2 linked regions of the Hymenobacter tibetensis genome follow. The protein of the gene in region 1 interacts with the protein of each later gene in a pairwise test. Links are inferred from orthologs where the notes say so. Each region holds a gene or a part of one and is shown in the gene's direction. Other genes may lie near its edges.

Region 1 (5,507 bases):
TGATTATCGAGTCCTAACAGACCCCATTATTCTATAACATTGTATTCTTATTTAGCTAGCTCGAGAGGCTTACAACACGCTGTTGTAAGCCTCTTGATTTGTGCATGAAAGCTAGGCTCCAAGTTGTTTGATGCTCGTAGTTGCCAAACACCTCCGTGCTGATAGCCAGCGCTGCACGGGCAGCTGGGTAAGCGGAACCTTTGCAGTAGCGTTCCTACTCGCCGATACACGTGTTGTCTTGGCTGGTTTCATGACAAGCCCGCGCACTTAGCGCGCCTTGCGTAGGGCACTGCACCGCTTTGGTTTTTGGTTGGCCAGGGAAGAAAGCGCGGAGAAACTCGTCTCTTAGACTGCTTTCCGCGTAACAGCGCTATACCTCATCCGTTACCCCAACTTCCATGGCTCAGCCCACCACCACTCCGCAGCATACCGATCCTGCTACCAAAAGCAAGGAAAAGAAAAACGAGGAAACCGTAAAGGATAAGCCCGACGGCAAAAAAAAGACCACGCAGCAGAAGTAATTCTGCCTGCTTTAGAAGCCCGGTTTGCTTGCTGCAACCGGGCTTTTTGCGTTTAAAAAGTGCTATGGCGGGACCTAATCATGCGGCAAATAGGTTTTACCCGTACTTTTAAACGCATGCCAAAACCCGAACCCGATCTGAGCTTGCTTACTCGCGAGCAGGTGCTCCGCGCCCTGCGCCAGATGGACCGCGAAGGCCTTCGGATGCCCTTAAGCACGGTGTACGACTTGGTGTACCGGGGGCGGCGCTACGCCCCGCGGGCCGTGGCCCAATTAGCCTACCGGCTAGCTACCGACCAACCAGAAGCCACCTGGCCCCTACCGGCGGGCGCTCCAACCAACCAGGTGCTGGAACTGCTCGACTTCACCATTGCCACCAAACGCCCCACCCTAGAAAACTCTTCTCTGGACGGCGACGTGGCCGCACAGGATGCTATGCAGGAGCTGCACACGGGCATCACCCGCGAAAAGCCTGCACGCAGCCGCAAACAGGTGGCACCTGACACCCTCACCGATACGTCAGCGGCTCCTGCGAGCACAGTTCATGAGCCAGCCCCAGCTTATGAGCTGCCAGCCGCGCAACCGTACGACCGGGCTACGGCGCTGCAAGAGCTGTTTGTTTCCGAACAGCAACTGGATGCCACGCTGGCCGCCTTGCACCGCCGCCGCAACCTTATACTACAGGGCCCTCCTGGCACCGGCAAAACCTTTCTAGCCCGGCGCCTGGCTTGGTTGGAGCTAGGTGCCACCGATACCACCCGCATAGAGTTGGTGCAGTTTCATCCGAGCTACAGTTACGAAGACTTTGTGCAAGGTTTCCGGCCCGATACCCAGGGTTCGTTTCGGTTGCAGAACGGGGTGCTGCCCGAGTTTTGTCAGCGGGCCGCTCTAGACCCGGAGCGCCCCTATTTCCTGTTGATTGACGAGTTGAACCGAGGCAACGTCAGCCGCATTTTCGGCGAATTGCTTTTGCTGCTGGAAGCCGATAAGCGAGGCCCTGCGCACGCCTTGCGCCTCCCGTATGCTGCCGCCACCGATGCGCGCTTCTTCGTACCCGCCAACGTGTTTGTTGTCTGCACAATGAATCTGGCCGACCGTAGCCTAGCGCCCTTGGATTATGCCCTGCGTCGTCGTTTTGCCTTTGTGGAGTTAGCCCCCGAATTCGGAGTTCCTTTCCAAGAGTTTCTGGCGGCGCAGCAGGTGCCGGCCCCCGTTGTGCAGCGCCTCGTTGACCGCCTCACCGACCTCAACCTCACCATTGCCGATGACCCAGAGCTTGGCCCCGATTTCTGTATTGGCCATAGCTACTTCTGCCAGCCTCCACCCGAACCTGCCGCCGCCGACGCGTGGCTGAGCTTGATATTGCAACAGGAAATAGCGCCTCTGCTGGATGATTATTGGCTGGATCAGCCGGCCAAAGCAACTGCCCAAAAGAAGCGGCTCTTAGGGTAACCCACCGTAGTACCCACTGCCGCCCCCTGCATGATTCCGATTCAGAACCTGTACTATCTGCTCTGCTACGCCTGGAATCGGCTGCCGGAGCAGCAAGAGCTGTTGACGGCAGAGGCAGACACTTTTCATCGGCCGTTGGAATTGCTGGCGCACGTGCTTCTGCTAGGCACGCGGCGGCTGTTGCGGCAAGGCTTGGGCGTGGCGTATGCCGAGCGGGAAGAAGAATTGCCGGAACTGCGCGGACGCGTGCAGCTAGCCCCCAGCCTCTCCCGCGACTTGCTGCGCCGGGGTCGGGCGCAGTGCGTGTACGATGAATTAGGCTTCCAGACGCCGTTCAACCAGTTGCTGCTTGGCACGTTGCAGCAGCTAGGCCGCAGCCGCGCGTTGCCCGCTGCTCTCCGCCACGAATTCAAGCTAACACAACGCCGGTTTCCGGTGGGCTTACTTCCATTGCCGCTTTCTTCGGACCTGTTGCGCACCGTACACCGCCTACGCCCCACTGGGGTGCAAGGGTTCTTGCTGAACGTATGTGAGCTAGTGTACCACAGCGCCTTGCCTGAACCAAACGCGGACGGCCGCCTCCGCTTCCGCGACTTCCGCCGCGATGAGCAACTTATGGCGCGCCTCTTCGAGCAGTTCGTGCGCAACTTCTACCGCTTAGAGCAACAGGAGTTTCGAGTATCATCGGAAACTATCCGCTGGCAAGCCACTACTGCTACGCCCGAGGCCCTGAATCTGCTTCCGGCCATGATTACCGACACCACGCTAGAGGCACCCCACCGCAAAATTATTCTCGATACTAAATACTATAAGGCTGCTCTGCGTCCGCGCTACGATCAGCAAAAGCTGATTTCGCCCCACCTCTACCAGCTTTATGCCTACTTGCAAAACCAGCCGACTACTCCGGGCCAGGCGCTAGAAGGAGTTTTGCTGTACCCCGCCGCCGCACAAGCCCTCGATGTGCGCTACACGCTAGGCGGCTACCCCGTCCGCATCGTTACTCTGAACCTAGCTCAGCCTTGGCAAGGCATTGCCACCGCCTTACTGGAGTTGATTGCTTAGTTTCATAGTCGTTCGCTAGAAACTCGTAGGGGTTAGCACTCACTAACGCAAGGCTCTATTTTCTACCCTCGCACATAGGGCTTAATCAAGACAAAGGGCAGCCGTTGTTACCAAGCCAGAATATACCTTATCATAGTTCAAACTGTCTCTAAAAAGTATAGTAAGTGTGTGGTCACTGTATTATTAGATTAAAAATTTTTAATAATTTATTCGGTATTAGTAGTTTTTATTAAAGAAACAATAACATATACTTGCTAAAACTGACAATACAGTTGCTTCTCTAAAAACCTTGCAACACTCTTCTTTTTCACTCTTAATTGACACATGAGAAAAATCTTACTCTCATTGCCTCTTGCAGTAGCTACGTTTGCCGGCCATGATGTGCAGGCTCAAACGCGCACTGTAACCGGCCGGGTGCTAGGCACTGACGGCGCAGGGCTTCCTGGCGTTACAGTTGTAGCAAAAGGCACTTCCGTAGGAACTGCCACCGACGGTGAAGGCCGTTACAGCCTGGCAGTGCCTACCTCTGCTAGCACGCTTGTTTTTTCTTCAGTTGGCTTCGATAGCAAGGAAGTAGCACTAGGCACCCAATCCACTGTTAATGCTACGCTTGGCTCGGCCTCTACCGGTCTTGACGAAGTAGTGGTAGTAGGATATGGCACCCAGTCACGGCGGGATTTGACTGGCTCGGTAGCCACTATTAAGGGAACAGAAATTGCGAGCAAGCCAGTGCAAAGCTTTGATCAGGCATTGCAAGGCCGGGCATCGGGCGTGAACATCACCACTCCGAACGGGGTACTCAACAACGCCCCGGTTATCAGGATTCGCGGCGTAAACTCCATCACGCTTAGCTCGTCACCCCTCTTTGTTATCGACGGCATCCCGGCCTTCACCGGCAACACTTCAGCGGTGGGCAGCGTGCCCAACAACCCGCTCAGTAACGTTAACCCCAGCGACATTGAGAGCATTGAGGTACTGAAGGATGCCTCGGCCACGGCCATTTATGGTTCGCGGGCGGCAGGTGGCGTTATTCTGGTAACCACCAAAAAAGGTAAGAAAGGCCAAAGCCGCGTTTCCTTGGATTCGTGGGCAGGCTGGTCGCAGCCCGTGCGGTTGTTTGATGTGCTCAATGCCGAGCAGTACGTTGACATCAAGAACGAGGCCGTTCGGAACCTGAATGCCAACCGCATTTCGGTAGGACAGCCAGGCACCAACGTGGAAGGCTTCCGGCTTCAGCAAGATCCCAACGGCAACAACGTCGATACGGATTGGTATGACTACATCTACCGGACTGGTTTCTCGACTTCCAACACCTTGAACTTTTCGGGCGGCACCGAGAAAACCAACTACTACACGTCGGTAGGCTACACCAACCAGAAGGGCATGCTGGAGCAAAACGAGTTCCGGCGTATATCGGCGCGCCTCAACCTCGACCATAAGCTGTTCAAGAACTTCTCGCTGGGCACTCGGGTAGGCATTTCCAACGGCCGTAACCAGTCGCCTAACTCGGGCTCGACGGCTGATGGTGCTTTCGGAACGGGTGGCCTAGGCCGCTTGCCGCTGGTGTTGCCACCCAACGTAGCAGCATTCAACCCCAACGGTACCTACAACACCAGTGGTGCTGGTATCGGCTCGGGTGCCAACATCGACCCCACTACTGGCAACGCATTGGGTGTCAACTATTACAACCCGCTGGTAGATCTGGAAAACAACTATTTCATTTCGGAAAGCAATGAAATTCAGGGCAGCGTATATGCTAACTGGGAAGTGGTTCCAGGGTTGAACTTGCGTACCACGTTCGGCATCAACAATATCCTGTTCGAAGACAAATCTTTCAACACCAACATAGGGGGCGACGGCTTCTCGACGGGGGGCACAGCTGCCAACTACAACCGGGTTAACAAACGGTGGAACTGGCAGAACACAGCACAATACGACCGTACGTTTGGTGAAAAGCACAACTTCTCGTTGCTGGTAGGCAGCGAACAACAGCATACCGAAACGGAGCGCTGGGGTGCTAGCCGAACCAACATTGCTGATCCATTCCTGACCAACTACCAGGGCACGTTTACCAATATCTCGGCAGCAGGTAACTTCCAAGGTGAAAACTATTTACTCTCCTACTTCGGTCGTCTGAACTACGATTTCGGTAAGAAGTACCTGGCATCCTTCAACTTCCGGCGCGACGGCTACTCGGCTTGGGCCGAGAAGTGGGGTAACTTCTACGGCGCTTCGCTCGGCTACATTGTGTCAGAGGAGGACTTCTGGAAGAACTCTAGCTTTGCCGAGAAATTCAACTTCCTGAAACTTACAGGGAGCTACGGTGAAGTGGGCAACAGCCAAGGCGTTGACGACTACGCCTCGCTGTTCACCTACGAAAACAGCCTGTACGGCGACAACGCCACCCTGTATTTCAGCAACCCTGGCAGCCCGCTCCTCACCTGGGAAACCAGCAAGAAAACGGATGCAGGTC
Region 2 (5,700 bases), 140 kb from region 1 along the record:
GCCGGCTGCTTGGCCGTCAACCGGGTGTACCGCTTTTTCGATGAAGGATTAGACGCTACCCCTTCCACCATTATCCCCGATAATGACCCCGTAGAAGACCCCGCCCGCGCCGACTTTGAAAGGACTTACCAGGATTTGCAGGAAGCAGGACTGCCTATGCGCCCCGCTCGTGACGAGGCTTGGAAGCACTACCGTGAGTTTCGGGGCCGTTATGCTACGGCGTTGGAGTTTTTGGGCAAGCTGACCATGGCACCGGAAGTGAAGTCTGTGTAGCCCGCTGGCAAACAGTTGCTTACTGGTCCTCGTCGGGCAGAATCTGCACGTCCTGCACCAGCACCATCTTCTCAATTTCGCGGCCGCGCGTGGTGTTAGCCAACCCACCCAGGGCCGTTTCCTTGTAGCGGGTTTCCATGCTCTGGCCTACCTCGCCAAGCGCCGCCACACACTGGTCGACGGGAATAACGGGGTCGATGTTGGCAATGGCAATTTGAGCCGAGGAGAAGGCAATAGCCGCCGCCGAGGCGTTGCGCACCACGCAGGGAACTTCCACCAAACCCGCCACCGGGTCGCACACCAACCCGAGCATGCACTGGATGGTAACGGCTACGGCCGCAAACGCCTGGTCAACGGAGCCGCCTAGGCAATAGACAATAGCCCCACTGCCCATGGCTGCCGCCGAGCCGGTTTCCGCCTGACATCCCCCCACGGCTCCCGCCAACGAGGCGTTTTGCTCGATGATGAGCGCAATACCGGCTGCTACTAATAGTCCTTCTAGAATGGTTCTATCGGATAGGTGGTGTAGCTCCTGAAGCGTGACGAGCACACCTGGCAAGATGCCCGAAGCGCCAGCAGTAGGCGCAGCCACCACGCGGCCCATGCATGAATTCACTTCTTTAGCCCCAAAAGCGCGCATGATAAGGTTCTTGAACTCCGGCGACAACACAGTGACTGGAGAAGCCGCAATCTTTTTCGCGCCGTTGTTGATCATACCCGAGCGGGAGGTCATGTCCTGGGTGAGGCCGGTCTGCACGGCATCGCGCATCACGTCATAGGCACGCTGCAAGCCCACCCATATTTCTTCTTCCGACCGGCCTTTTTGCTCGATTTCATAGGTCAGCACGGGCTGGTAAAGCGGCTCGCCGGTAGCGGCGCAGTGCGCCCGCCAGGAAGCAAAATCAGTGAAGAGCAAAGACATGATGGGGAAGATAGAACGTGGGAAATTTCAGAGAAGACGGGGTGCTGCAAGGAAACAAGCAACGCGGCAGCAAAGTGCATCTGCCGGCTTGTTTCACCTGAACCTACGCAAAACTCGGCTGCGGTTGGTTACACTTCAAATAGAACTGCGTTTGTTATCGGCTTCGCTCTACTATTCAATCAGTCATATTCCTGTGTAGCAGCAACAATGCAGTTCTCTCATAGCAACTGTACTTTTTTAGCTGTTCTCTGTACGATCCATTGTCGTTGGTAAGCTCAGTCGTTCCGATGGGTACAAGACTCCAACATACGATCAAGCGCCAAAGAAATAGAGGCCGGCTAGTGTCTTACTCGACAACTTGCTCGGCCTCTAAAAAACTACGGCGCGTAATACGCGCTGCTCTTACTTCGTAGCGGCAGCTTCTTTGGTCTCACTCACCAGTTTGATGCTGGCCGAATTGATGCACAAGCGCAAGCCACTCGGGGCCGGACCGTCGGGGAAGACGTGGCCTTGGTGAGCGTCGCAGATGTTGCAAAGCACTTCTACGCGGGTCATGCCGTAGCTGGTATCCTTCTTATACCGGATTGCGCTTTCGTCGACGGGCTGCGTGAAGCTGGGCCAGCCGGTACCAGACTCGAACTTGGTGCGCGAATCGTAGAGTGGAGTGCCACAGCAGATGCAGGCGTAGAGGCCGGCTTCGTGAGCTTCGCAGTACTCGCCGGTGAAAGCGCGCTCGGTGCCGTGCTGGCGAGTTACGTGGTATTGCTCGGAGGTGAGTTGGGCTTTCCACTCGGCATCCGTTTTCTCTACGCGGCGTGGTGCAGGAGCCGGATGGCTAGCCAAGTGGATAACGTCTTTCCAGGTTTGCATATAAGGTTGGTTTTGGCGGGTTGATGCTACAAGTGTTATCAGCAAAACGCAAACCTCAACACGGAAGTTTATATCTGCCCTGTTGGGGTTGCTAGAAGACTGCTGTACAGCTTCTATAATTACTCGTATTCTACGTACTACTTGGTTGGGCTCGTAAATAAAAATCATGAAGATCCTCTCCGCCGAACAAACCCGTGCCGCCGACCAAGCCACTATTCAAGCAGCCAATATCCGCTCAGACCAGTTAATGGAGCGCGCTGCCACGGCTTTCAGTGAGTGGCTGATCAACCACCTAAGCCAAAACGCAGCCAGTGAAGTGCACCTGTTTTGCGGCCCCGGCAACAACGGCGGCGACGGCCTAGCGGTGGCTCGGCAGCTGCACCTCTCCGGCTACGCAGTGCATGTGTGGCTGCTCCCGGCTGCTACCCACTCCCCTGACTTCATCATCAACCGCCAGCGGCTACCTACTGCCGTGCCTTGTGTGGAACTGGTTTCCAAGAAATTCCCAACGCTTGCTCCCAGAAGTATTATAGTGGATGCTTTGTTTGGTACGGGTTTGAGCCGGCCGCTGGAAGGCTTGGCAGCGGAGGTGGTGCAGCACCTCAATTCGTCCGAAACCGCCGTCTTCGCTATTGATTTGCCTTCTGGCTTATTTGCCGACGCCCCACAACCTCCTGATAGCCCCGTGGTGCGGGCGCAGCACACAGTGGGTTTTGAGCTACCCAAGCTAGCGTACCTGCTCCCTCAAAACGCTCAATTAGTAGGCACTTGGGAGGTGCTGCCTATCGGGCTCAATAAAGAGTTTATCCACAACGCTCCTGTGGAAAACTATTTCGTGGATACTAATTTCTTGGTCGGGCGCCTACCCAAGCGGCCTAAATTTGCGCACAAAGGCACTTTTGGGCATGCACTGCTACTGGCAGGTAGTTTCGGCAAAATAGGAGCCGCCGTGTTGGCCGCACGCGCTTGTCTGCACGGGGGCGTAGGGCTGCTCACCGTGCGTACTCCCGCGGTTGGGTATATCATTCTGCAAACTGCCGTACCAGAGGCCATGGCCCTGACTGATCCAGCCTCTGACTTTATAACCGAGCTGCCCGACTTGAAATCGTACGCGGCGGTTGGCATTGGCCCGGGCTTGGGACAGGACCCTGCCACTGTGGAAGTGCTGCGCCAACTGCTACAGCAAGCTCATGAGGCGTCGTTGCCACTCATACTTGATGCGGATGCGCTGAACCTGCTGGGCACCCACCGCGAGCTGCTCGATCAGCTACCGCCCAACACGCTGCTCACTCCGCATCCAAAAGAGTTTGAGCGCCTCACCGAGCGGGCTCACAACGACTATCACCGCTTGGAACTGCTCCGGGCCTTTTGCCGCCGCCACACTTGCTATTGCGTGTTGAAAGGCGCTTACACGGCATTGGGCACTCCGGAGGGCTTGCTTTATTTCAACAGTACCGGCAACCCTGGTATGGGCACTGGTGGCAGTGGCGACGTTCTGACGGGCCTGCTGCTAGCCTTGCGCGCCGACCAACGTCTTTCCCCACTCGATGCAGCCCTGCTCGGTATCTTCGCCCATGGGCACGCCGGCGACCTTGCCGCGCAGCAAACTGGCGAAGCCGGGCTTATTGCCAGTGACATCGTGCGCTTCATCGGGCCGGCTTTGGCTGGTTTAGAACGCTAGTACGGTTGGTGTTCGGGTCTTTGTCTGTGCTGCCGCTAGCGTATTGGCGTCACCACCTTACTACATATACTGCCACGAACTGCAGAATCATGACACCATCGGTAAGCAAGGCAAAGTAGTAATCGGGGCGTGATTCTTCGGCGTACCAAATGGTAAGGGCTGCTACGATGATGGGCACCGCGAGAATCAGCATGTGTGCGTACCCTATACCGGCTGGGAATAGCACGCTTCCGGCCGCCAGTGAGGCGAGAGCTATGTACTTGGTGGCACGAACCCCGAACAAGCCTGGAAACGTGCGCGTGCCCGTGAGCTGGTCCTTAGTGTAGTCCCGGATATCAAAGACGAAGGCTAGGGCCAGAATAAAGAAAAAGCGCCGGGCAAACAGCAGAAATACCACCGGCCCCAGAAGAGGTTTGTCTAAATACAGAGCCGGCACCCAAACGGTAATAGCAGCCCACACATAGCCAATCAAAAACACCTTCAGCAACGGCAAGTCGCGCAGGGCCCGCCAGTGGCCTCGCACCTTTACTACGGGCATCGAATACAGCAAAGAAATAGCCGCCAAATGCCCTAGAAAGAGCGTTAAGTGCTGCCAGCCGTCCAAGAAAAACAACAGCCCCGCTACGGCCAGCGAAGCCAGCGCCAGCGCCAACAGTTCGCGCCGGTGTTCCAACATCCAGCGCTTACGCCCCGAAAGCACCACCGGCTGCCGATGCTTGTAGGGCAACACGCTGTCGATGTTGTAGAGAAAAAGGGTGGCTGTGAAAATCATGAGGGCCAATCGGACCGGAATGTCTACCCGCCAAAACAGAAAGGTGGCCCAGGTGAGCGCCAACGCGGCTAGTGCCAGCCACATGCTGCTGTACAGCACTGCATCCGTCCAACGCCGTAATACGGCCAACCAGGTGCCTCCCACCATAGCGGAAGCAGTAGGCGGCCCCGACGGTGTTTTAGGAGAGGACAAAGGCATGAGTATAGACTTCAGGAAGAAACGCAAGAACGCCGTACGGGGCTGTAGTACATAGAGGTGCGGGGCTCGTTGGCTGCTGTAGGTGCATACGCTACTTCTGTTGCAAATGGCTGGTCAGCGGACATCGTTCATTTGCCGGTTTCACTGTTGCTGGCATCCACGGGCTTAGACTGAGGCGAGCCTTTCTGACGCAAGTAAATAGACAACCCCACAATGGAAACGATGCTCAGGAACTCACTCTGCCAATTCTGAAACGACTCAAACCAGAACCGTGACGTGCCCATGTACTCCAGGGCCTTCACGGCTGGTTTGCCTTGCTGCTGTTGCTCGATGCTGTACACTTCGGCCCCACCCACCGCGTGCAGCCAGACGGAAACAAAGAACAGCAGGAAGAACGCAAGCGTCAGGGAATTTTGGTAGAGTGCTAGTTGCCAACCGCCCCGCTTCACCGGACCAGGCGCGCCGGGTTTGTTGGGGTCGGGGTCTTCATCAACGTCTTCGGTTTCATAGAGCTTCTTGGATTCCGAAGAGCCTTTCTGCCGCAGCCAAATGGTCAGCAGCACAAACAAGCCCATCTGCAAAAACTCACTTTCCCAATTCTCGAAGGTTGCTTCCAGAAAATGCCCCGAGCCAAGGTACTGCCGCAATGTAAGAGGCAGCAGGTGCAGTTGCTCTAGCTCGCCGTTGTAGTCGTACCACCCCGTAAGGGCCTGGCCCACCAGCGAGAACAAGACTAGCGCCGTGCCGGCCAACAACAAACTGTTCTCGTATAGAAAGCGCAAAACAGGGGAAGAAGGCTGGTTAAGCATATAGCCCATACGTGTAGGTGAGGTAAAAAGTGGCCCTTCCGCGTGCGTCCGTAGGGGTTGCTTATCCAAGCAAAAGCCCTCCTCAAACCGATGTTGAGGAGGGCTTCCAACTACTCTTTGCTGGATTACAGCTCGACGCCCGTGGACTTCGTCACCGACTCTGAATCGGATCCGT

The links. Proteins that work in one complex are often made in the same cells at the same time.
Region 2: the proteins of MTX78_RS01460 (region 1) and MTX78_RS02030 interact in binary tests that used the Escherichia coli proteins (3 or more experiments, as listed by UniProt). The link is inferred for Hymenobacter tibetensis from one-to-one orthologs.

Annotation. Positions count from the first base shown.
Region 1 is NZ_CP094669.1:364,445-369,951, reverse strand. The notes cover bases 10-2,804. They hold MTX78_RS01460 (AAA family ATPase), read left to right. Parts: upstream 10-637; coding sequence 638-1,972; downstream 1,973-2,804. Other genes in these bases: MTX78_RS01455 (5-methylcytosine restriction system specificity protein McrC), read left to right, coding at 2,003-2,804; MTX78_RS25245 (hypothetical protein), read left to right, coding at 399-521; MTX78_RS01465 (hypothetical protein), read left to right, coding at 10-17. In the rest of the region: more of MTX78_RS01465, read left to right, coding at 1-9; more of MTX78_RS01455, read left to right, coding at 2,805-3,034; MTX78_RS01450 (SusC/RagA family TonB-linked outer membrane protein), read left to right, coding at 3,359-5,507. UniProt on the Escherichia coli protein: Recognizes N4- and C5-methylcytosine (and 5-hydroxy-methylcytosines) produced by a broad range of DNA methylases and appears to act against 5-methylcytosine preceded by a purine residue. Binds to DNA containing methylated cytosines; also binds to GTP.
Region 2 is NZ_CP094669.1:507,043-512,742, reverse strand. Bases 1,501-4,488 are described here. They hold MTX78_RS02030 (NAD(P)H-hydrate dehydratase), read left to right. Parts: upstream 1,501-2,231; coding sequence 2,232-3,746; downstream 3,747-4,488. Other genes in these bases: MTX78_RS02025 (UbiA family prenyltransferase), read right to left, coding at 3,796-4,488; msrB (peptide-methionine (R)-S-oxide reductase MsrB), read right to left, coding at 1,598-2,065. Outside these bases: MTX78_RS02045 (hypothetical protein), read left to right, coding at 1-273; sdaAA (L-serine ammonia-lyase, iron-sulfur-dependent, subunit alpha), read right to left, coding at 293-1,195; more of MTX78_RS02025, read right to left, coding at 4,489-4,716; MTX78_RS02020 (DUF6766 family protein), read right to left, coding at 4,845-5,525; MTX78_RS02015 (inorganic diphosphatase), read right to left, coding at 5,651-5,700. UniProt on the Escherichia coli protein: Bifunctional enzyme that catalyzes the epimerization of the S- and R-forms of NAD(P)HX and the dehydration of the S-form of NAD(P)HX at the expense of ADP, which is converted to AMP.